Regions from separate parts of the Streptomyces sp. NPDC028289 genome, predicted to be linked through region 2. Evidence: riboswitches for the same ligand, from Rfam matches in the RefSeq annotation. Region 2 holds a riboswitch; each other region holds the start of a gene.

Region 1 (5,386 bases), on a different contig from region 2:
GGGGTGCGCGACGGGGCCGGGGAGCGCTCGGCGGCGGGCGAGACGGCCGCGGCCTCGGGGGTGCCGTCCGAACAGGCCGTCGCGGTGGCGAGCAGGGTCCCCGCCGCCAGGGCCGTGGCGAGCACACGCGCGGGTCGGGACGGACGGGTCATCGCGACTGCCTCCTCGGGGACGCGGTACGTCACTGGGCGGACGGCGCCGGTGCGCCCCTTCCGCCGGACGACGCCGGACGACGTCGCTGCGTCCCTCCACGCCACCACCGGCCGCGTGCGCCGACCACCCGCACGTGCCATTCGGGTGAGCGTCGTGATCAGGCCGCCGTGATCCGCACCCGCCGGCTGCCACAGCGCGGGCACACCGCGTCCGTGAGCGGCGACGGCACGGCCCGGCCGGCCTCGTCGACGTACTCCAGGGTGCTCTGCAGCTCCGGGTCGGCGACCGGGTCGGTGAAGAACACCGCCTGGAAGGTGGCCTCCCAGGCCCGGCCGCACCGCCCGCAGCGGAACGCGAAGGTCTCGGGCACGGCGCCGGGCACCGGCCCGGGACCCGGGGGCTCGGTCATCGGCTCCGGCTCCTGTCACTCGGCCTCCGCCACCAGCGCACCGCCCCTCCCGGCCGACGGCAAGTCGGGGCCGGGTGTCCCAGGCGTGGACGCCCCCTTGACGCCGGACGGAGGCCGATCGACACTCCAGGTGGGAATCCTAGTGAAAAGGTAGGGAAAGATGGGTCGCCTGCGCACGCTCACCGGCAGACAGCGCCGTGAGAGCCCCGCGTCCTGGACGGCCCCTCTGCTCACCTCCCGCCGCCACATCGACCTGCTGCGGATGTGCGGCGCCACCGGCCGCAGAAGCTGAGCGCCCGGTCCCGGCCGTACGAGCCGGGCGCCCGTCCGCCGGGACCCGCCACGGCTCACCGACAACCCACCGACGAACGCTTCCGCCGCGCGTACGTCCGCGCGCCCGCCCGCCCCCGGGGAGACGCATGTCCATCGCTCCACTCGCCGCCCTGCCGTCCGTCCGCACCGCCCCCGCCTTCCGGGGCCGTATCGGCCGCGACGCGCGCAGCGGCCACTACGCCGTGCCGCGCCGCTACCGGCTGCACCTGTCCACCGCCTGTCCCGACGGCCTCCGGATCGCCGTCGGGCACAGCCTGCTGGCCCTGGACGACTGTTGTCCGGTCACCTTCCTGCCCGCCGTCCCGGACTGTCCCGACGGCAGCCACGCGGTGCTGCGCCCGCTGTACGAGGCCAGCGCGCACCGCTACTCGGGGCCGGCCCTCGCGCCGGTGTTCAGCGACGGGTGGTCCGGAAGGATCGTCAGCACCCACAGCCGGGACATCCTGCGCGACCTGGACCAGCACTTCGGCGACGGCGTCGCCCGGCTCTACCCGTGCGGTGCCGAGGCCGAGATCGAGGCCGTCGAGCGGCTGTGCGCCGAGGACATCGAACAGGCCGCCCAGCGCGCCGGCCGCGAGGGCGGTGACCCGGAGGCGCTGGAACTGCTGCTCGCCACCCTGGACGCGCTGGAGCGCCGGCTGACCGGGGTGGAGTTCCTGGTCGGCGGGCAACTCACCGCCGCCGACATCGAGTTGTGGGTGACCCTGGTGCAACTCGACACCGTGCACCGCAACCACCTGGACGCCGCCGCCGTGCACGCCATCGCAGGCCACCCGGCGCTGTGGGCCTACGCCCGCCGGCTGGCCGCCCACCCGGCCTTCGGCACCCACCTCGACCTCGACGGCATCGCCCGCCGCCACCACGGCCGTTGCCAGGGCCTGGAAGCCGCCGGCGCGGCCGTCCAGATCCTGGACTGGGCGGGCCACGCGGCGGACGCACCCCGCGGTCCGCGCAGGTGAGAGCGGCCCGAACCGTTTCGCCAGTCGGACAGGCGTTGACATTCGTTCGGGCAACTGCGTTACTTACGGACCAGAACGGTCATGAGCGTCAGCGTCAAGCCCTGGCTTGCTGACCGGCAACCCTCGCACCGCGGTGGGGTGCCCCAGGTGACGACCGGACCGACGACGTTTCGGCAAGCGACGATTCGGTAAGCGCGAGTGCCCCTCGGGGCCGGCACGACAGTGACAGGTGACGGACATGTACGCAGCTCCCAGGACGGCCCAGCGCCGCGCCGAGGGCTGCGTACGCCCGTACCCGAGCCCCCTCGTCGCCGACCGCGCCGTCGACCTGCTCCGTGTCAACAGCGCCCTGTGTAGCGCGTGTACCGCCCCGGGCTGTGCCCGCTGTCGGGTCTGACCAGGCTTTTCCGCCGGTTCCCCGCAGCTTCGCACCCCAGCGTCCCCGTCGAAACACCGGCCGTCCGGTGTGCCGCCGTCCGCCCAGCCCTCGTGCCCGCGCGCCCCCGCGCACCGAACCGTGCCCGAACACGGCCCGGTGCGCGGCCCCCGCCGTGGGACACGTGGGTGTCCGACTCCGCCGGAGCCCGCCATGAGTGAACCCCCAGGCGCCACGATCGCCGCCCCCGAGGCACCGCCCGCTGCCGATGAGCCGTCAAAACCCCTCTCCGCACAGCGTGTTCTGCCGCTGCGCAGGCCGGGACGGTGGATCGCCACCGCCGTCGTCCTGGTCCTGGCCGCCCAGTTCGTGCACGGACTGGTGTCCAACCCCTTCTACCAGTGGGGCCGTTTCGGCTACTGGTTCCTACGGCCGAACATCCTCGACGGGCTGCTCATCACCCTCGAAGTCACCGCCTACAGCGCGGTGCTGGGCCTCCTCGGCGGCATCCTGCTCGCCCTGGCCCGGCTGTCGAAGAGCCCGGTGCTGCGCGCCGTCAGCTGGACCTACGTGTGGGCCCTGCGCTCCATCCCGCTCATCGTGGTCCTGCTCTTCCTCTACAACTTCAGCGCCCTCTACAAGACGCTGAGTCTCGGCGTCCCCTTCGGGCCGGCCTTCTTCTCCTTCGACGAGTCGAAGCTCGCCACCGACATGGTGATCGCCGTGCTCGGCCTCAGTCTCAACGAGGCGGCCTACGCGGCCGAGGTGGTGCGCGGCGGCATCCTCTCCGTGGACCAGGGACAGCACGAGGCGGCCGCCGCACTCGGCCTGCCGAAGGGCTACCAGTTCCGGAAGATCGTCTTCCCGCAGGCGCTGCGCTCGATCATCCCGAACTACGTCAACCAGCTGATCGGCCTGATCAAGGGCACCTCGCTGGTCTTCTACGTCTCGCTGCTCGACCTGTTCGGCTCCGCACAGACCATGGGCTCCACCTACCCCGGCGACATCGTGCCGCTGCTGCTGGTGGTGACCGTCTGGTACCTGATCCTCACGAGCGTGGTCTCCGTGATCCAGTTCTACGTCGAGCGGTACTACGCCCGGGGTGCCGCGCGCACCCTGCCGCCGACGCCCCTGCAGAAACTGCGGGCCGGGCTCGGTGACCTGCGCGCCCGAATCCGCCGGGAGGCCGCCGTATGACCACCACCGACACCCTGGAGACGGCCCCGGCCTCCCTGGAGATCCACGACGTCCACAAGTGGTACGGCGCCCACCGCGTGCTCGACGGCGTCGACCTGACCGTACGGCCCGGCGAGGTCACCGTCATCCTCGGCCCGTCCGGCTCCGGCAAGTCCACTCTCCTCAGGGTCATCAACCACCTGGAGAAGCCCGAGATCGGCCACGTCAGCGTCAACGGCGAGCTGATCGGGGTGAAGCGGCAGGGCGAGCGGCTCAAGGAGCTGAGCGAGCGCGACATCCTGGCCCAGCGCGGCCGGATCGGCTTCGTCTTCCAGAACTTCAACCTCTTCCCGCATCTGACCGTCCTCGACAACGTGGCGGCGGCCCCCGTCGCCACCGGAAAGCTGACCAAGCCCGAGGCGCAGGCGCTGGCCAAGGAACTCCTCGAACGCGTCGGCCTCGGCGAACGGATCGGCGCCTATCCGCGGCAGCTGTCCGGCGGCCAGCAGCAGCGCGTCGCCATCGCCCGCGCGCTCGCCCTGCGTCCCGGTGTGATCCTCTTCGACGAGCCCACCTCGGCCCTGGACCCGGAACTCGTCGGCGAGGTCCTCGCGGTCATCAAGGACCTGGCGACCAGCGGCACCACGCTCGTCATCGTCACCCACGAGATTGGCTTCGCCCGCGAGATCGCCGACCGGGTGGTCTTCATCGACGGCGGCAGGATCGTCGAACAGGGCCCGCCCTCCGAGGTTCTCGACAAGCCGCAGAACGAGCGGACCAGGGACTTTCTGAGCAAGGTCCTCTGACCTCCCACCGCACCCCTCGACTTCCCCCCACGCCACCCTCCATCACCTGCAGCGACAAGGAACGGCCATGTCTACCCACATCACCCGACGCAGCCTGATCAGAGGCATCACCGCGGCCACCGCCGTCGCCTCCCTCGCCACCGGGCTCGCCGCCTGCGGGGGCAACAGCGACGCGGCCACCACCACCGACAGCGCCAAGTCCGGCACGGTCGTCGTCGGCCGGGTCTCCAACGGCGCCGCCACCCAGACCACCATCAAGGTCTCCGAGGTCAAGTCCATCAGCGCCGAGCTGCCCGCCGCCCTCAAGAAGAGCGGCACGCTGGAGATCGGCATCGGCGCCCTGCCCGCCGGGTTCCCGCCGCTGGCGTACGTCGGCGACGACCAGAAGACCCTCACCGGCTCCGAGCCCGACCTCGGCCGGCTGGTCGCCGCGGTCTTCGGACTCAAGGCCGAGGTCAAGAACTCCACCTGGGAGAACCTCTTCGTCGGCATCGACAGCGGCAAGGTCGACGTGGCCTTCTCCAACGTCACCGACACCGAGGAGCGCAAGAAGAAGTACGAGTTCGCCTCCTACCGGCAGGACAACCTCGCCTTCATCGTGCCGAAGAAGAGCACCTGGAACTTCGACGGCAACTACGAGAACCTCGCCGGCAAGACGGTCGCCGTCGGCTCCGGCACCAACCAGGAGAAGATCCTCCTGGAGTGGAAGGACAAGCTGGCCAAGGAGGGCAAGAAGCTCACCGTCAAGTACTTCCAGGACAGCACCAGCACCTTCCTGGCCCTGAACAGCGGCAAGATCGACGCCTCCTTCGGCCCCAACCCCGGCTTCGCCTACCACAACCGCCAGGTGGCCGACACGCCCAACGCCACCCGCACCGCGGGCACCTACTCCGGCGCGGGCGCCAGCCTCCAGGGCCTCATCGCGGCCACCGCCAAGAAGGACAGCGGCCTCGCCAAGCCGCTCGCCGACGCCATCAACTACCTGATCAAGAACGGTCAGTACGCCGAGTGGCTCAAGGCCTACAACCTCTCCAACGAGGCCGTCGCCAAGTCCGAGGTGAACCCGCCCGGACTGCCGCTCGACAACTCCTGATCACCCGTCAAGAAGCAATCCCGCAAGGCGAGAAAGGACCGCGCCCCCGTGACCGTCCAGACCGACCTCCACGGAGGCGGG
Region 2 (5,386 bases):
GCACCGCCCGGCCCAGATACTCCGCGTACTGCACCAGCACCGGCTTGTCGAAGCCGTACTCGTGCCGCAGCCTGGCGAGTTGGGCCGGGTCGACCTGCCCCGTGTCCATCCCGGCCCCGGCCATCGCCGAGACCGGGTCACCGGGCAGGAAGTCCAGTACCAGGAACGACACCGTGTAGGCCGCCCACAGCACCCCGACCGCCTGCGCCAGCCGTTTGATCACATAGCGGCGCATCCGCTACCCGATCCAGGTGTCGTGCAGCTGGACGCGGCTGCCGGAGTCGAATTCGAGATCGTGCACCTTCTTCGAGACGCCGAGCTGGGTCTGGAGCTCCACCACCGGCACGTTGTACGCGTTCTGCACGATCAGCTGCTGCGCCTCCGCCACCAGCTGCTCGCGCTTCGCGGTGTCCGTGGTCGCGGCCTGCGCGGACAGTGCCGTGTCCAGCGAACTGGCGGGCAGGTGGTAGAAGTTGCCCAGCTGGGAGGAGAAGGAGCTGCGCAGGATGTCCGGGTCGGCGCGGGTCACGTTCCCCCACACCACGTCGAAGTCACCCGACTGGAGCGTGGTGGCGAACTGGGTGACCGGGAGCTGCTTGAGCACCACGTCGATCCCGACGGCCTTGAGCTGCTGCTGGACGAGTTCCAGCGCGGGCTGGTTGGTGGCCGCGTTGGGGAACCAGCTGACGGTCAGGGTCAGCCTCTTGCCGTCCTTGGTGCGGATGCCGTCGCTGCCCGCCTTCCAACCGGCCGCATCCAGCAGCGACTTCGCCTTGGCCGTGTCGAGCGCGAGGTCCGAGGAGAGATCGGTGTAGTCGGGCGTGGTGTGCGCCAGGACGCTGGTCGCCGGCCGGGTGCCGGTCGGGAAGACCGTGTCGGCGATCTGCTTCCGGTCGATGGCGGCCGAGATCGCCTGACGGACCTTCGCGTCCTTCAGCAGGGGCCGGGAGTTGTTCAGCCCGAGACCGAACACCACACCGGGGTTGGCCCGGCTCTGGAGGGTGACCTGGCCGCCCTTGAGGGCCGCCTCGTTGGCCTTGCCGACGCTGCTGATCGCGTCCACCTGCCCGGACTGGAGACTGCCGGCCCGCACCCCTGCCTCGGGCACGACCTTGAACACCAGCTTGTCCAGGTAGGCCTCGCCCTTCTTCGACCACAGCGAGGAACCCCAGTCGTACCCGGTGCGCCTGCCCAGGGTGATCGACTGGTTCTGCACGTACTGCTTGAGCACGAACGGCCCGGACCCGACCACCCCGTCGCTGCACTTCTGCTGCGGGCTCCTCTTGACGCTCGCCGAGGACTCGATCCCCAGCGAGTGGGTCGAAGTCGCCTGGAGGAACTGGGCGTTGGGCTGCTTGAAGGACACCTTGACGGTGAGCGGGTCGACCACCGTGGTGCTCTTGACGCCGCTGAGATAGCCCTCGGCGAGGGTGCCCAGGGCGCCGAGGTTCGGCACCGCGTCGAAGTTGTCCTTGACCACCTGCGCGGTCAGCTTCGAGCCGTCGCTGAAGGTGACGCCCGACCGCAGGTGGAACGTGAACGTCGTCGCGTCGGCGCTGATGTCCCAGCTCTTGGCGAGCCACGGCACGATCTTGCCGGTCTTCGGGTCCTGGTCGGTGAGGGAGTCCACGATCTGGCGCACCGAGTAGATGGTGTCGTTGCTGCCGACCTGCTGCGGGTCCACGCAGCCGGCGTCGGATCCCACCGCGAAGGTCAGGGTGCCGCCGGACTTCGCCTGGCCGCTTCCGCCGCCGGTGCCGTCGTCGCCCGAACCGCACGCGGTCAGCAGGACGCTGGTGGTCAGGAGCGCGGCCAGGGGCGCCCATCGGGAAGGTCTGAATTCCGGAAGTGCAGTCACGGAGGGCTTTCTCCTACTCGTGTCACCGGGGCACGACCGCGCACGGATGTGCGCAGGCATGACGGTGTGTGCGGCCCGGGCGGATCGACTCCGGCCGGGGATGCGCTGTGCAGACAGGGAGGTGGCATGCGGACGACACCGGGAACCGGTGGCGAGCGGGAAGGGCGGCGCGCAGGGGCCGGGGCCGGTGACGGATGTCAGCCGGCGGCGGCCGGGCCGGTCAGGCCCGACAGAGGCAGCTGGTCGAGCGCTTCAGATCGATGTGGCGCCGGCGCGAGAGCCGGGAGTACGCCGTGGCGTCGGTGAGGGAGGCAGCAGAGTCGTCGCTGTGCCGCATGCCGAACCTCCCCGTCTCCGGCCCCGGTCACGGGGCCACGCGCTTGCGGGAGTCATCGGTGACCCCGCCGGGCTTTCACCTGGAGCACCCCACCGCGCGGGAGGGTTGCCGGTCAGCGAGCCAGGGCTTGACGCTGACACTCAATGCCGTTGGTGATGCTACGGATCGATTTTGTCGTACGTCAATGCCGCAATGTGACGCCCTGTTCGGGAGAACGGGGTCGTCTCAGGTGCCGGGACGGATGGTGGACACACCTTGTTCCGTGTGCTTTGATCCGGCCATGGAGACCGCAGGTCAGGCACGCACGCCGCTGCTCGACCCGTTCTGGTCGGGCCTCCGCGCCGACCAGTTCGACCAGACCTGTCGCTGACCACTCGCTCCCCGTCGCATCCGCCTCCGCCGCGCCCTCACCTGGCTCCGGACCGGCGTCGCAGGCATCCCCCGACGCGCCCGCGTCCAGCCCCCGCCCGCTCGGAAAGAGCCGCATGGTCGTCAACAGCACTGCCCCGAACGGAGTGTTCGCCGCCCTACGGGTCCGTGACCACCGGATCTACTGGAGCACGGGCCTGGTGTCCAGCATCGGCAGCGCGATGCAGGGTGTCGCGCTGGACTGGTTCGTCCTGACGCTCACCCGGCCGCGGGCGCGGAAGACGCGCCCCGTCTCCCGGCCGCCGTGGACCGGGGCGGGCGCGGAGGGGCTGCGCTACGTGGCGGCCCGGCCCGAACTCGTCGGTGTGTTCACCGTCTTCGGCCTGAGCGCCACCTTCGCGGTCGACTTCCCCACCACGCTGGCCCTGTTCGCGGGGCGCGTCTTCGACGTCGGCTCCCGGGGACTCGGCCTCATGAACACCGCGCTGGCCGTCGGCACCGTCGCCGGGACGGTCGCCGCCACGCGCGGGGTCTCGCCCCGGGTACGGACGGTCGTCGTCGGCGCGCTGCTGTTCGGCGGTTTCGAGGCACGGGCGGGGGTCATGCCCACGTACGCCGCCTTCCTCGCCCTGCTGCTGCCCGCCGGCTTCACGTTGATGACGCTGAACACGGCGGTGAGCGCCTTCGTCCGGTCGGAGGTGAGCGACGCCATGCGCGGCCGGGTGATGGCGGTCTGCACGGTGATCTCCATGGGCGGCAGCCCGGTCGGCGCCCCCGTCATCGGCTGGATCTCCCAGCACGCGGGGGTGCGCTGGGGGCCGGGCGCTGGCGCGGCCACCGCCGTGCTGGCCGCGCTCGGCGTGGCGCTGTGGCTGACGCGGAGGTCACGCTCGGCACCGGCCCTCGTGGTGTCCGTCGTGTCGTCCGTGGCGGCCGCGTCGTCCGCACCGCCCGCGTCGGCCCCGCCGCCCCCGCCGCCCCTGCCGTCTGTGTCGTCCGTGTCGTCCGTACCGGCCACACCGCCCGCCCCGCCCGGCTTCCGGTCCGCGGCGGCGCCGGCCGGCCGCTCGCCCGCCACCGATCACCAGCCGTCACGCGAACAGTCCACCGGAGGCAAGCCCGATGACTGACCGTCACACCGGACTGCCCGGACTCCACCTCGCTCTGGAGACCGACGGTGGCGGCGCCCACCCCGCCGCTTCCTCGGCCCCTGCTCCTGCCCCGCCCGGCGCTCCGCAGGCGGTGCGGGAGACGGCCGTCGCCGCCGAGCGGGCCGGGTTCGCGCTCGTCACCTTCGCCGACGAGCCGCTACCGCCCGGCACGGTCGGCGGACTCGTCGGCCGGGTCGAGGCCGGCACCCGGGCCGCGTACGTGTCCGGCCTCACCGCCCGCATCGGACTCGCACCCACCCTGCACATCACGACCACCGAGCCGTTCCACCTCGCCACCCAGCTGGCGAGCCTGGACCACGCCTCGCACGGCCGGGCCGCCTGGCTGGTGGGAGCGGCGGCGGGCGCGGACGACCTCGCCACCGTCGGACGAACCCCGCTCTCCGGCGCCGCCCTGCACCGGGAGATCACGGACGTCGTCGACACCGCCCGCGCGCTGTGGGACTCCTGGGAGGACGACGCGGTCGTCAAGGACGTCGCCACCGGCCGCTTCCTGGACCCGGTCCGCGTGCACCACATCGATTTCGAGGGCGCCGGCTTCTCGGTGAAGGGCCCCCTGATCACCCCCCGCCCACCGCAGGGACAGCTCGTCGTCCTCGCTCCGGACGCGCTGGACATCGACGAGCGCGCCGACGTGGTCCTGGTGGCCCGCCCCACGCCCGCCGACATCGCCGCCCGCGCCCCGGACGGCACCGCGTGGTGGCCGGCGGCACGGCGACGCGCTGTTCCTCCGCGGTGTTCGTCCACCCGAGCCTGGACACGGTCGTGGCACCCCCGTCGGCCTTCGCCGACCCGGACGGCTCCGACTTCGAACCCGTCTCGGTGTGGGAGCGTGCCCGTGGCAACGTCTAGGAGTTCCTGCGGGTCTTCGGCCGCCCCGAGCAGCTCGCGGCCTGGCGGGAGAGTCGCCCCTACGTCGCCGAAGTCACCGCGTGAACCAGCCGAAGGAGAGCCGCCCATGACCACGTTCCCCACCGCACAGGCCGTGCGGACCACCCCCGAGGGGCTCCTGTGGGAGCCGAGCGAGCGCTGGGTGCGCGGCCGCAAGGGTGACGTCACGGTGGTCGACAGCCGCCACCCCGTCCTCGTCTGGGAGCCGGGTGTTCCCGTACCGCTGTACGCGTTCCCGCGCACGGAGGTACGCGAGGAGCTCCTCCGGCCCGCCAAGAACCCGCCGACGGGTACGCACACCGGCTCGAGGATCTTCTACGACGTCGAGGTCGACGGCGAGCTGCTGGAGAACGCGGCCTGGACCTTCCCGGCCGCCGACCTGGCCGACCACATCGCCTTCGAGTGGTTCCGGCGCGTCGGGCGGGGCCTGGACCACTGGTACGAGGAGGAGGAAGAGATCTTCGTCCACCCCCGTGACCCGCACAAGCGGGTGGACGCCATCCCCAGCAGCCGTCACCTCGTGGTCGAGATCGACGGCACGGTCGTCGCCGACACCCGCCGGCCGGTCCTGCTCTTCGAGACCGGCCTGCCCACCCGCTACTACATCCCGCGCGAGGACGTCCGCCTCGACCTGCTCGAAGCCACCGACCACCACACGGGCTGCCCGTACAAGGGCACCGCCGAGTACTGGTCGTGGCGCGCAGAGGCCGCCGTCCCGCCCAACGTCGTCTGGAGCTACCCGGACCCGCTGCCCGCGGTGGG
Region 3 (5,386 bases), on a different contig from region 2:
GCCCGACTGGTACATGGGCTTCGCCGAAGGCCTGATCCGCTACATGCCCGGCTGGGAGATCAACTTCTGGGGCCACACCCTGGTCCTGGGCGTCTTCATCCCGCTGATCCTGTTCGGTCTGGTCCTCGCGGCGATCGCGGTCTACCCGTTCATCGAGTCCTGGGTCACCGGCGACAAGAGCGAGCACCACATCCTGGACCGCCCGCGCAACGCCCCGACCCGCACCGCGTTCGGTGTCGCCTGGGTGACCGTGTACATGGTGGGCCTGGTCGGCGGTGGCAACGACCTCATCGCCACCCACTTCCACCTGTCGATCAACGACGTGACCTGGTTCGTCCGGATCTTCTTCTTCGCCGGACCGGTGATCGCGTTCATCGCCACCAAGCGGATCTGCCTCGGCCTGCAGCGCCGGGACCGCGAGAAGGTGCTGCACGGTCGCGAGACCGGCATCATCAAGCGGCTGCCGCACGGTGAGTTCATCGAGGTCCACGAGCCGCTCTCGCAGGAGCAGCTGCACACCCTCACGGCGCACCACCAGTACGAGCCGGCCCAGGTCGGCCCGGCGGTCGACGAGAACGGTGTCGAGCGCAAGATCAAGGGCTCCGAGAAGCTCCGCGCCAAGCTGAGCAACGCCTACTACGGCGAGGACAACCAGATCCCGAAGCCGACTGTCGAGGAGTACAAGGAGATCACGAGCGGCCACGGCCACCACTGATCGACCGCGTCGCCACGCCACGGTCGAAGGGCCCCCGTCCGGATGGGCCCCCGGTCCGAGTTTGTTCGAGGACTAGGGGAGGACGGGGGCCTTTGCCGTGCCCGGAGCTGGATAGGGTAGGCCCTGAAACCGGCTATTTCCCTTACGACGATCAGGAGCGGCCTCATGAGCGCTGTGACCCCCGCTGGAGGCGACACCGCGGCGGGCCGTTCCTGGCCCGAGGTACTGAACGCGCTGCTGTACGGCCAGGACCAGAGCGCCGACGCGACGGCCTGGGCGATGGACCAGATCATGCGCGGCCAGGCCACCGACGCCCAGATCGCCGGCTTCGTCGTCGCCCTGCGGGCCAAGGGCGAGACCGTCGAGGAGATCAACGGGCTCGTCCGCACGATGTACGAGCACGCCAACGTCATCGAGGTGCCGGGCCGCACCGTCGACATCGTCGGCACCGGGGGCGACGGCGCGAAGACGGTGAACATCTCCACGATGTCGGCGCTCGTGGTGGCCGGCACCGGCGCGAAGGTCGTCAAGCACGGCAACCGTGCGGCCTCCTCCGCGTCCGGGGCCTCCGACGTCCTGGAGAAGCTCGGCGTCAACCTCGACCTGACCCCGCAGCGGGTCGCCGAGGTCGCCGAGGAGGCCGGCATCACCTTCTGCTTCGCCATCAAGTTCCACCCGGCGCTGCGCCACGCGGGCGCCGCCCGCGGCCAGCTGGGCATCCGCACGGTCTTCAACATCCTCGGCCCGCTGACCAACCCCGCACGGGTGCGGGCCCAGGCGGTCGGTGTCGCGGATCCCCGCATGGCCCCCGTCGTCGCGGGGGTCTTCGCCGAACGCGGCCACTCCTCCCTCGTCTTCCGCGGCGACGACGGCCTCGACGAACTGACGACGACCGCCACGTCCCGCGTCTGGACCGTCCGGGACGGCAAGGTCACGGAGGAGACCTTCGACCCCCGTGACGTCGGCATCGACCTGGTCCCCGTGGAGGCGCTGCGGGGCGGTGACCCGTCGTACAACGCGGAGGTCGCCCGCCGCCTCCTGGACGGCGAGCAGGGCCCGGTACGGGACGCGGTGCTGCTGAACTCGGCGGCGGCGCTGGTGGCCCTGGACCCGGGCACGGGGTCGCTGGCAGAGCAACTCCGCGCCGGCATGGACAAGGCGGCGCACTCGATCGACTCGGGTGCGGCCAAGCAGGTCCTGGAGCGCTGGGCGGCGGCGACACACAAGTAGGGCGCCGGTCCAGGGGGCTGGGGTGGGCCCGGCACCGCCGGGCTCCACCGTCGTGGCCGACGGCCGTTGCGGACCGGCGTACACCTGCTTCTCCGCCGCAACGGTGCGCAACCACATACGGCCTCTGCGGCGGTGCCGAACTGTCCGCAGCCCTCGCTCCGTCCCGTCATGCGGACTGAAGTTGCGCGACTGCGATCACTTCCCCTACGTTTCTTTCCAGGTCATGAGTGACAGTCATGAGGCCCCGGCCGACTGTCCGGCAACCCTCCGTCCGTGGCGGGGTGCCCCGGGTGAAGACCAGGCCGTGGGCAGCGAGGTTCACGGCAAGCGCGGACCCCTCGAACCACCAGGGGTCCTGGTCGTCGAGGAGCCTTCCGTGAGCAAGCGAATGCGATAGGGCCGCAGAGCCCCGCCTCCGCACACCCTTTTCCCCTGCCGCTGCTTGAGCGCATCCGCTCGCACGGCGGATCTCACCTGCTCACACGGGAGTTCACCCATGTCCGTCTCCACCGCTGCCTCCGCCCAGTCCGTTTGTGCCCCCCTGCCCGTTCTGGGCCGTGATGTCACCGTCCCGCTCGTCACCGGCGGCGAGGTCACCTATGCCGCCCTCGACTACGCGGCCAGCGCCCCCGCCCTGCAGCGGGTCTGGGACGACGTGGCGGCGTACGCGCCCTACTACGGCAGTGTCCACCGCGGCGCCGGCTACCTCTCCCAGCTCTCCACGGACCTCTTCGAGAACGCCCGCCGGACCGTCGCCGAGTTCCTCGACTGCCGCCCCGACGACCAGCTGGTCTTCACCCGCTCGACGACGGACTCCCTTAACCTCCTGGCCCGTGCCCTCCCCGCCGACTGCCAGGTCTTCGTCTTCGAGACCGAGCACCACGCCTCCCTGCTGCCGTGGCAGGACGCCCGTGTCACCTACCTCGACGCGCCCCGCACCCCGCGCCAGGCCGTCGAGACCCTGGAACGCGCCCTCGCCGACCGCGACCCCTACGGTCCGGCCCTGGTCTGCGTGACCGGCGCGTCCAACGTCACCGGCGAGCTGTGGCCCGTACGGGAGCTCGCGGCCGCCGCGCACGCGCACGGCGCCCGGATCGTCCTGGACGCCGCCCAGCTGGCCCCGCACCACCCCGTCTCGGTTCGGGACCTGGGCGTCGACTGGGTCGCCTTCTCCGGCCACAAGCTGTACGCCCCCTTCGGCTCCGGCGTCCTGGCCGGCCGCGCCGACTGGCTGCAGGCCGCCGAGCCGTACCTCGCGGGCGGCGGCGCCAGCCGCAAGGTCACCCGGCGCGAGGACGGGGGAGTGGCCGTGGAGTGGCACGAGAGCGCCGCGCGGCACGAGGCCGGGTCGCCCAACGTCATCGGCGCCTACTCCATCGCCGCCGCCTGCAAGGCGCTCACCGAGGCCGGCTTCGACACGCTGGTCGCCCGCGAGCAGCACCTGATCGAGAAGGTGCGGGCGGGCCTGGCCGGGGTACCCGAGGTCCGGGTCCTCTCCCTCTTCGGCGACGACGCCCCCCGCGTCGGCGTGATCAGCTTCGTGGTGGACGGCTGGAACAGCTCCCACTTCGCCGCCGCGCTCTCCGCCGAGTACGGCATCGGCGTCCGCGACGGCCTCTTCTGCGCCCACCCGCTGGTCAGGACCCTGCTGGGCTCCGACCCGCAGGCCCAGGGCGAGTGCGGGGCGCCGGAGGCGGCACCGGGCGAGAAGTCCCTCAACGCGATCCGGGTGAGCTTCGGGGCGGGGACGCCGGACGAGCACGTGGAGCGCTTCGTGACGGCGGTACGGGAACTTGTGACCGACGGTGCGAAGTGGTCGTACCGCACGGAAGAGGGCCGCTGCGTCCCGGCGGTGTGATCAGCGCCCCGCCAGGGGCGCGGGGAACCGCGCGCTCAGCCCCCACCGGCCGGCAGCCGGGCACGAAGCGCCGTGGCCCCCCGCGGGTCCGTCGTGGCTGGTCGCGCAGTTCCTCCCCCAGCCTTCGGCCGGGGGTACCCCCAGCGCCCCTTACGGGGCGCTGCAGTCGGCGGCGCTCAGCTGTCCAGGCCGATCGCGAACGCCGCCTCCAGGTCGTGCTGGGAGTACGTGCGGAACGCGACGTGCGTGTCCGTGGCCTCCACGCCGGGGATCTTGCTGATGGAGCCGGGGATGACCTCGGCCAGATCCTCGTGCTGCTGGACCCGGACCATGGCGATGAGGTCGTACGTGCCGGTGACGGAGAAGACCTCGCTGACGCTGTCCAGCGCGGCGATCCGTTCCGCGATCTCGGGGATCCGGTCCACGCTGGTCTTGATGAGGACGATCGCGGTGATCACGGCTGGTTCTCTCCCTCGGGTGCCGGAGCTGGGGCGACCTTCACTTTAGTCGCCCGCCCGTCGCCCGCCACCGCCCTTCCAAGGCCGCGCTTCGCGCCCTTCTTTTTTCTGTACCGCACCCACGCGTAGCCGAACCCGAGTCCGAAGCCGACCAGGTGGGCGAGGTAGGCCACGCCGGGGCCGGAGGGGGCCTGGTTCAGGGCCAGCCACTGGAGGGCCGCCCAGAAGGGGAGGACCACCCAGGCCGGGAAGCGGAGCGGGAGGAAGAAGAGGAAGGGGAGGAGACTGGTCACGCGGGCGCTGGGGAACAGGTACAGGAACGCTCCGAGGACCGCCGAGATCGCCCCGGACGCGCCCACCAGCGACTGCTGGGACGTGGCGTTGGCGGCCGCGTAGCCGAGCAGCGCGAGATAGCCGCAGCCGACGTAGAAGAGAGTGAACTCCACGCGGCCCATCCGTTCCTCGGTCATCGCCCCGAAGACGAAGAGGAAGAGCATGTTGCCGAGCAGGTGCACCCAGCTGCCGTGGATGAACAGCGCCGTGGCCGGGGTGAGCGCCTCCCGCACCGGACCGTCGAACAGGTCGGCGGGAACCACCCCCCAGTGCCGGAAATACGCCCGCTGGGCGGTCGCGAGGGCCTCTCCGGTGCCGTAGGACGGGGTGAAGCCGGAGGCGGGGCCGAGTACGAAGATCAGGCAGCACACGGCGATCAGGGTGTACGTCATGGGCGCGGACGTGCCCCGCAGGCTCCGCAGGGTCCGGGCCGCCGTCGTGTTCCAGTTGCCGATCATGGACATAGAGCATGGCGTAACGGGACGCAGTGGTGCAGATCGCCTCGCCGCCGTGGACGGGCGGGCGTCGGGTACCCGCCAGGCCGTAGGGTTACGAGCCACACGCGTCGGGACGGCGCGTCACGGACACTAGAAGGAAGCGAACAAGCCACGATGACGGTTCCCCTGCCGACCGCCACGACGCGGTGGCGCTGCACCCTCTGCGGCAACCTCACGCGCTTCGACGTGACCCGCTCGTCGAAGGTGGTCGAGTACGTTCACCTCGACCTGGCCGGTGAGCCGAAGGTCGAGGAGCGCGAGGTGGTCAGTGAGACCATCGAGTCGGTGCGCTGCC
Region 4 (5,386 bases), on a different contig from region 2:
CGATCTTCGAGTTGGCGATCAGGATGTACGGGTCGTCGAGGGACGCCTCCATACGCTCCATGTCGGTGGCGAAGTACGCCGAGATGTAGCCCTTGTCGAAGCGCATACCCTCGGTGAGCTCCAGCTCCAGACCGAAGGTCTGGGACTCCTCGACGGTGATGACGCCTTCCTTGCCGACCTTGTCCATGGCCTCGGCGATGAGCTCGCCGATCTGGGTGTCGGCGGCGGAGATGGAGGCCGTGGAGGCGATCTGCTCCTTGGTCTCGACGTCCTTCGCCTGCTCAAGCAGCGCACCGGAGACCGCCTCGACGGCCTTCTCGATACCGCGCTTCAGGGCCATCGGGTTGGCGCCGGCGGCCACGTTGCGCAGGCCCTCGCGGACCAGGGCCTGGGCGAGAACGGTCGCGGTGGTCGTACCGTCACCGGCGACGTCGTCCGTCTTCTTGGCGACTTCCTTGACCAGCTCGGCGCCGATCTTCTCGTACGGGTCCTCCAGCTCGATCTCCTTGGCGATGGACACACCATCGTTGGTGATCGTGGGGGCGCCCCACTTCTTCTCAAGGACGACGTTGCGGCCCTTGGGGCCGAGGGTGACCTTGACGGCGTCGGCGAGCTGGTTCATACCGCGCTCAAGGCCGCGCCGCGCCTCCTCGTCGAACGCGATGATCTTGGCCATGTGAAGTGGTCCCTCCAGGACTGGGGGTGAGTCTTCGGACCGCGCCCGCGCCCGCGACGGACGGCTCGCCGACCCGTGGGTTCCTTGCCCCACCCGGCCTGCGGGCCTCACCGACCCGGTCCTTCGTTGTCACTCTCACCTTCAGAGTGCTAACGCCAATGATTAGCACTCGCCCATGCCGAGTGCAAGCGCCTCCCGGGGATCGGCCCCCGGAGTCAGGCCCTTGCGGGCATGCGCCGGGCATGCCGAAGGGCCCGTGCCCCGGGAGGCACGAGCCCTTCGAAGAAGTACAGAAGAACGTCGCTGTCAGTCGGCGCGTGCTTCAGCCGGTCGCCAGCCGGACCATGTCCGCCTGCGGCCCCTTCTGGCCCTGCGAGATCTCGAAATCGACCCGCTGACCCTCTTCCAGGGTGCGGTAGCCGTCCATCTGAATCGCGCTGTAGTGGACGAAAACATCCGCACCACCGTCGACCGCGATGAAGCCGTACCCCTTCTCCGCGTTGAACCACTTGACGGTGCCCTGAGCCATGCCTAACTCCCCTATTACTGGCCCTTGCACAGATCCACACTTCGCGGATCCGGGTCAGACCTCACCCCCCATTGGTTGGGGGCGTGCGCCGGAACGCGTCGACCGCGGCTGAATGTATCTGTCCAACTGCCGTCTGCAACAGGTCAATCGGACGAGAATTCTGGACGGAAGGGGTCCGGAATGTAGCAAGAATTCGGCCGAATTCAGGGCAAGTCGGGCCCCGTAAAGGCCACAAAAGCCGCATATAACCCGCACACTTTGGCTACTTCTTGTCGGGCTCGCGGTATCGAATACAGGGCTCCCGACCTGGAGATCGGGACCGCTTTCCCCAACTGTACCGCGCTCAACCACACAGAATTGCCCCCTCCGCTTCTCTCACGGAGGGGGCAATCAGATGAACAGTCGGTGATCGGCGTTACCGAAGGTAATGTTCGGTCATTCGATCAGCCTGTCAAGCAGGTCGGCAGGTCAGCCGCCCGCGACGGCCGGGATGATGGAGACGCCGGCCCCGTCCGGGGTGGCGGTCTCCAGGCCCTGCTCGAAGCGGACGTCGTCGTCGTTGACGTACACGTTGACGAACCGGCGCAGCTTGCCCTGGTCGTCGAGAACCCGCGCGGAGATCCCGGTGTGGTTCTTCTCCAGGTCCGAGATGACCTCGCCGAGAGTGGCGCCCTCGGCGGCGACTTCGGCCTGACCACCGGTGTAGGTGCGCAGGATGGTGGGGATGCGAACGGTGACGCTCACGTTTTTACCTCCGGTCTGGGCAACGCCCTATTTCTCGGGGGACTCAGGCGAGCCCGGCCTCGCGGAAAGACTCCAGATTCGGGCGAATGGTCGCGGTGAGTCCAGTCCCCGCCACTGCGTCCAGCGTCTTCAGCCCATCACCGGTGTTGAGTACAACGACCGACTTCGCCGGATCAATCAACCCATTCTCAATGAGCTTTTTGGTGACTCCAACCGTCACCCCGCCGGCGGTTTCCGCGAAGATTCCCTCGGTCCGCGCGAGCAGCTTGATGGCGTCGACGACCTGCTCGTCGGTGACGTCCTCCACCGCGCCGCCGGTGCGCCGCGCGATGTCGAGGACGTACGGCCCGTCGGCCGGGTTGCCGATGGCGAGGGACTTGGCGATGGTGTTCGGCTTCTGCGGGCGGACCACGTCGTGGCCCTCCTTGTAGGCCACCGACACCGGCGAGCACCCCTCGGCCTGGGCACCGAAGATCTTGTACGGCTTGTCCTCGACGAGCCCGAGCTTGATCAGCTCCTGCAGACCCTTGTCGATCTTCGTGAGCTGCGAGCCGGAGGCGATCGGGATGACCAGCTGGTCCGGGATCTCCCAGCCGAGCTGCTCGCAGATCTCGTACGCCAGGGTCTTGGAGCCCTCCGCGTAGTACGGCCGCAGGTTGACGTTGACGAAGCCCCAGCCCTCGCCGGCCGAGTCGCCGATCAGCTCGGAGCAGAAACGGTTCACGTCGTCGTAGTTGCCCTCGATGCCGACGAGCTCGCCACCGTAGATCGCGGCCATGACGACCTTGCCCTGCTCCAGGTCGTGCGGGATGAACACGCAGGAGCGGAAGCCGGCCCGGGCGGCGGCGGCGCCGACCGCGCCGGCCAGGTTGCCGGTGGAGGAGCAGGAGAGGGTGGTGTAGCCGAAGGCGCGGGCGGCCTCGACGGCCTGGGCGACGACGCGGTCCTTGAAGGAGTGCGTCGGGTTGCCGGAGTCGTCCTTCACGTACAGCCCGCCGGTCACCCCGAGCTCACGGGCCAGGTTGTCGGCCTTGACGAGCTTGGTCCAGCCGGGGTTGATGTTCGGCTTGGTCGCCACGTCCGCGGGGACGGGCAGCAGTGGCGCGTAGCGCCAGATGTTCGCGGGACCCGCTTCGATCCGCTTCCGCAGCTCCTCGGTGTCGTACGCCGAGAAGTCGTACGCGATCTCCAGCGGGCCGAAACACTCCTCGCAGGCGAACACCGGGCCGAGCGGCACGCGGTGACCGCACTCGCGGCAGCTGAGGGCTGCGGCGGGGCCGAGGTCGACGGTGGAATCCGTGGTGCTTGCAACAGTCTGCACAGCCATGTGAGGCGAGGCCCTTTCTCCTCATCTTCCTCACGACGCATCTCGCCGTGAGACGGATTTGGCACCTTCCCTAGTCGGGAGCCTCGCGGACGATCGACACTGATCGGCGATCTACGAGAACCGACTGGAGGGTTGCCGGGGCTTCAACGGGCCGTATCCCTCTGCCCCTCTGGATGAGCGGTATGCGGTTGTCGACGCCGGGTGACCCCAGGACATGCGATGGTCATCGGCGTTGTTCAAGACTGTAACCGAAGGCCAGGACAGTTGAGAGAGTCGTCCGTAACGCGAGATGGATCACACGTCGTCGTGTGGCCGTGACAGTGAGGAGCCGCTGACCGTGCTGGAAGAAGTCGAGCGCTGGCTGGCCACCCGCTCCTGGTCCGTATCCGATCGTCCGCTGCACCGGATCATGGCCGCCAAACGGTCCTCCGGGCAGACGGTCAGCGTCGTGCTGCCCGCGCTCAACGAGGAGGAGACCGTCGGCGACATCGTCGCGATCATCCGCCACGACCTCATGCAGCAGGTGCCGCTCGTCGACGAGATCGTGGTCGTCGACTCCGGCTCCACCGACCGCACGGCGGCCGTCGCCGCGGCGGCCGGCGCCCGCGTCGTGCACCGCGACGCGATCCTGCCCCGCATCCCCGCCGTACCCGGCAAGGGCGAGGTCCTCTGGCGCTCCCTCCTGGTCACCACCGGGGACATCGTCTGCTTCGTCGACGCCGACCTGCGGGAGTTCTCCTCCGACTTCGTCACCGGCATCGTCGGCCCGCTCCTCACCGACCCGGACGTGGACCTGGTCAAGGCGATGTACGACCGCCCGCTCGGCGGCGCCGCCGGACAGGGCGGCCGGGTCACCGAGCTGATGGCCCGTCCGCTGCTGAACATGCACTGGCCCCAGCTGGCCGGCTTCGTCCAGCCGCTCGGCGGCGAGTACGCGGCCCGCCGCTCGCTGCTGGAACAGCTCCCCTTCCCGGTCGGCTACGGCGTGGAGCTGGGCATGCTGGTCGACGCCCTGCACCTGGTCGGCCTCGACGCCCTCGCCCAGGTCGACGTCGGCGTCCGCAAGCACCGCCACCAGGACGGCCAGGCCCTCGGCCGGATGTCCGCCGCGATCTACCGCACGGCCCAGCTCCGGCTGGCCCGCGGCCACCTGATCCGCCCCTCCCTCACCCAGTTCGAACGGGGCGAGGACGGCTTCGAACCGCGCACGTACTCGGTGGACACGGAGGAACGGCCGCCGATGGTGGAGATCACGGAGTACGCCGAGCGCAAGGTGGCGTGACTTCGCCGTACGGCCGTATACGGCGGCGCGTCGGGCGCGGCCGTACGTTTGAGCGTTTACGGGCCGGGCTAGGTTGTGGCGTATGTCTTCCCCCATGGCTTCCACCGGCGGTGCCGAGGTGCTGGTCGCCTCGAACCGCGGCCCGGTCTCGTACGAGCTGCGCGAAGACGGTTCGCTGCACGCCAAACGGGGCGGCGGCGGGCTGGTCTCAGGGCTGTCGGCCATCGGGTCGGACGCGAACGCGGTGTGGGTGTGCGCGGCACTGGGCGACGGTGACCGGGAGGCGGTGCGGCGGGCCGAGGGCGGCAGGCTGCCGGCCGGGGAGACCGGCGGGCAGCAGGTCCGGATGCTCGACATCGACGCGGACGTCTTCGCCGACGCGTACAACGGCATCGCGAACTCGGTCCTCTGGTTCGTCCACCACATGCTCTACCAGACCCCGCTGGAGCCGGTCTTCGACGCGGAGTTCCGGCGGCAGTGGGGTTCGTACCAGGCCTACAACCGCGCCTTCGCACAAGCGCTGGCGCAGGAGGCGGGCCAGGGGGCGGTGGTGGTCATCCAGGACTACCACCTGGCACTGGCCCCGCGGATGCTCCGCCGGCTCCGCCCCGACCTGCGCATCGGCCACTTCTCCCACACCCCCTGGGCACCGCCGGACTACTTCCGGCTCCTGCCCGACGACATCGCGGCGGAGCTGCTGAGCGGGATCCTGGGCGCCGATCACGCGGCGTTCCTGACGCGGCGGTGGGCGGACGCGTTCGTCGACTGCTGTCATGCGGTGCTGGGCCCGGGGATCCCGGCCGCCGATCCGTCGTCCGGCGGGACCCG

The links. Region 2 has a riboswitch for S-adenosylmethionine ahead of ACZ4UV_RS31475 (putative leader peptide). Riboswitches for the same ligand answer to the same signal wherever they lie in the genome.
Region 1: another riboswitch for S-adenosylmethionine. It lies ahead of ACZ4UV_RS38285 (amino acid ABC transporter permease); the one in region 2 lies ahead of ACZ4UV_RS31475 (putative leader peptide).
Region 3: another riboswitch for S-adenosylmethionine. It lies ahead of ACZ4UV_RS01965 (aminotransferase class V-fold PLP-dependent enzyme); the one in region 2 lies ahead of ACZ4UV_RS31475 (putative leader peptide).
Region 4: another riboswitch for S-adenosylmethionine. It lies ahead of thrC (threonine synthase); the one in region 2 lies ahead of ACZ4UV_RS31475 (putative leader peptide).

Annotation. Positions count from the first base shown of each region.
Region 1 is NZ_JBVHTI010000008.1:370,589-375,974, forward strand. It holds gene ACZ4UV_RS38265 (hypothetical protein) at 1-152, opposite strand, end outside; gene ACZ4UV_RS38270 (hypothetical protein) at 311-562, opposite strand; gene ACZ4UV_RS38275 (hypothetical protein) at 723-854, shown strand; gene ACZ4UV_RS38280 (glutathione S-transferase C-terminal domain-containing protein) at 982-1,854, shown strand; SAM riboswitch class IV at 1,932-2,055, shown strand; gene ACZ4UV_RS38285 (amino acid ABC transporter permease) at 2,444-3,427, shown strand; gene ACZ4UV_RS38290 (amino acid ABC transporter ATP-binding protein) at 3,424-4,212, shown strand; gene ACZ4UV_RS38295 (ABC transporter substrate-binding protein) at 4,280-5,305, shown strand; gene ACZ4UV_RS38300 (GNAT family N-acetyltransferase) at 5,354-5,386, shown strand, end outside.
Region 2 is NZ_JBVHTI010000006.1:485,359-490,744, forward strand. It holds gene ACZ4UV_RS31465 (ABC transporter permease) at 1-235, opposite strand, end outside; gene ACZ4UV_RS31470 (ABC transporter substrate-binding protein) at 239-1,858, opposite strand; gene ACZ4UV_RS31475 (putative leader peptide) at 2,079-2,195, opposite strand; SAM riboswitch class IV at 2,230-2,343, opposite strand; gene ACZ4UV_RS31480 (MFS transporter) at 2,681-3,694, shown strand; partial or broken gene ACZ4UV_RS31485 (LLM class flavin-dependent oxidoreductase) at 3,687-4,406, shown strand; gene ACZ4UV_RS31490 (DUF427 domain-containing protein) at 4,692-5,386, shown strand, end outside.
Region 3 is NZ_JBVHTI010000001.1:423,824-429,209, reverse strand. It holds gene qcrB (cytochrome bc1 complex cytochrome b subunit) at 1-715, shown strand, start outside; gene trpD (anthranilate phosphoribosyltransferase) at 881-1,945, shown strand; SAM riboswitch class IV at 2,165-2,281, shown strand; gene ACZ4UV_RS01965 (aminotransferase class V-fold PLP-dependent enzyme) at 2,442-3,803, shown strand; gene ACZ4UV_RS01960 (Lrp/AsnC family transcriptional regulator) at 3,980-4,261, opposite strand; gene ACZ4UV_RS01955 (rhomboid family intramembrane serine protease) at 4,258-5,052, opposite strand; gene ACZ4UV_RS01950 (hypothetical protein) at 5,206-5,386, shown strand, end outside.
Region 4 is NZ_JBVHTI010000007.1:175,803-181,188, reverse strand. It holds gene groL (chaperonin GroEL) at 1-676, opposite strand, end outside; gene ACZ4UV_RS33975 (cold-shock protein) at 999-1,205, opposite strand; gene ACZ4UV_RS33970 (ubiquitin-like small modifier protein 1) at 1,674-1,949, opposite strand; gene thrC (threonine synthase) at 1,993-3,276, opposite strand; SAM riboswitch class I at 3,295-3,456, opposite strand; gene ACZ4UV_RS33960 (glucosyl-3-phosphoglycerate synthase) at 3,614-4,558, shown strand; gene ACZ4UV_RS33955 (alpha,alpha-trehalose-phosphate synthase (UDP-forming)) at 4,653-5,386, shown strand, end outside.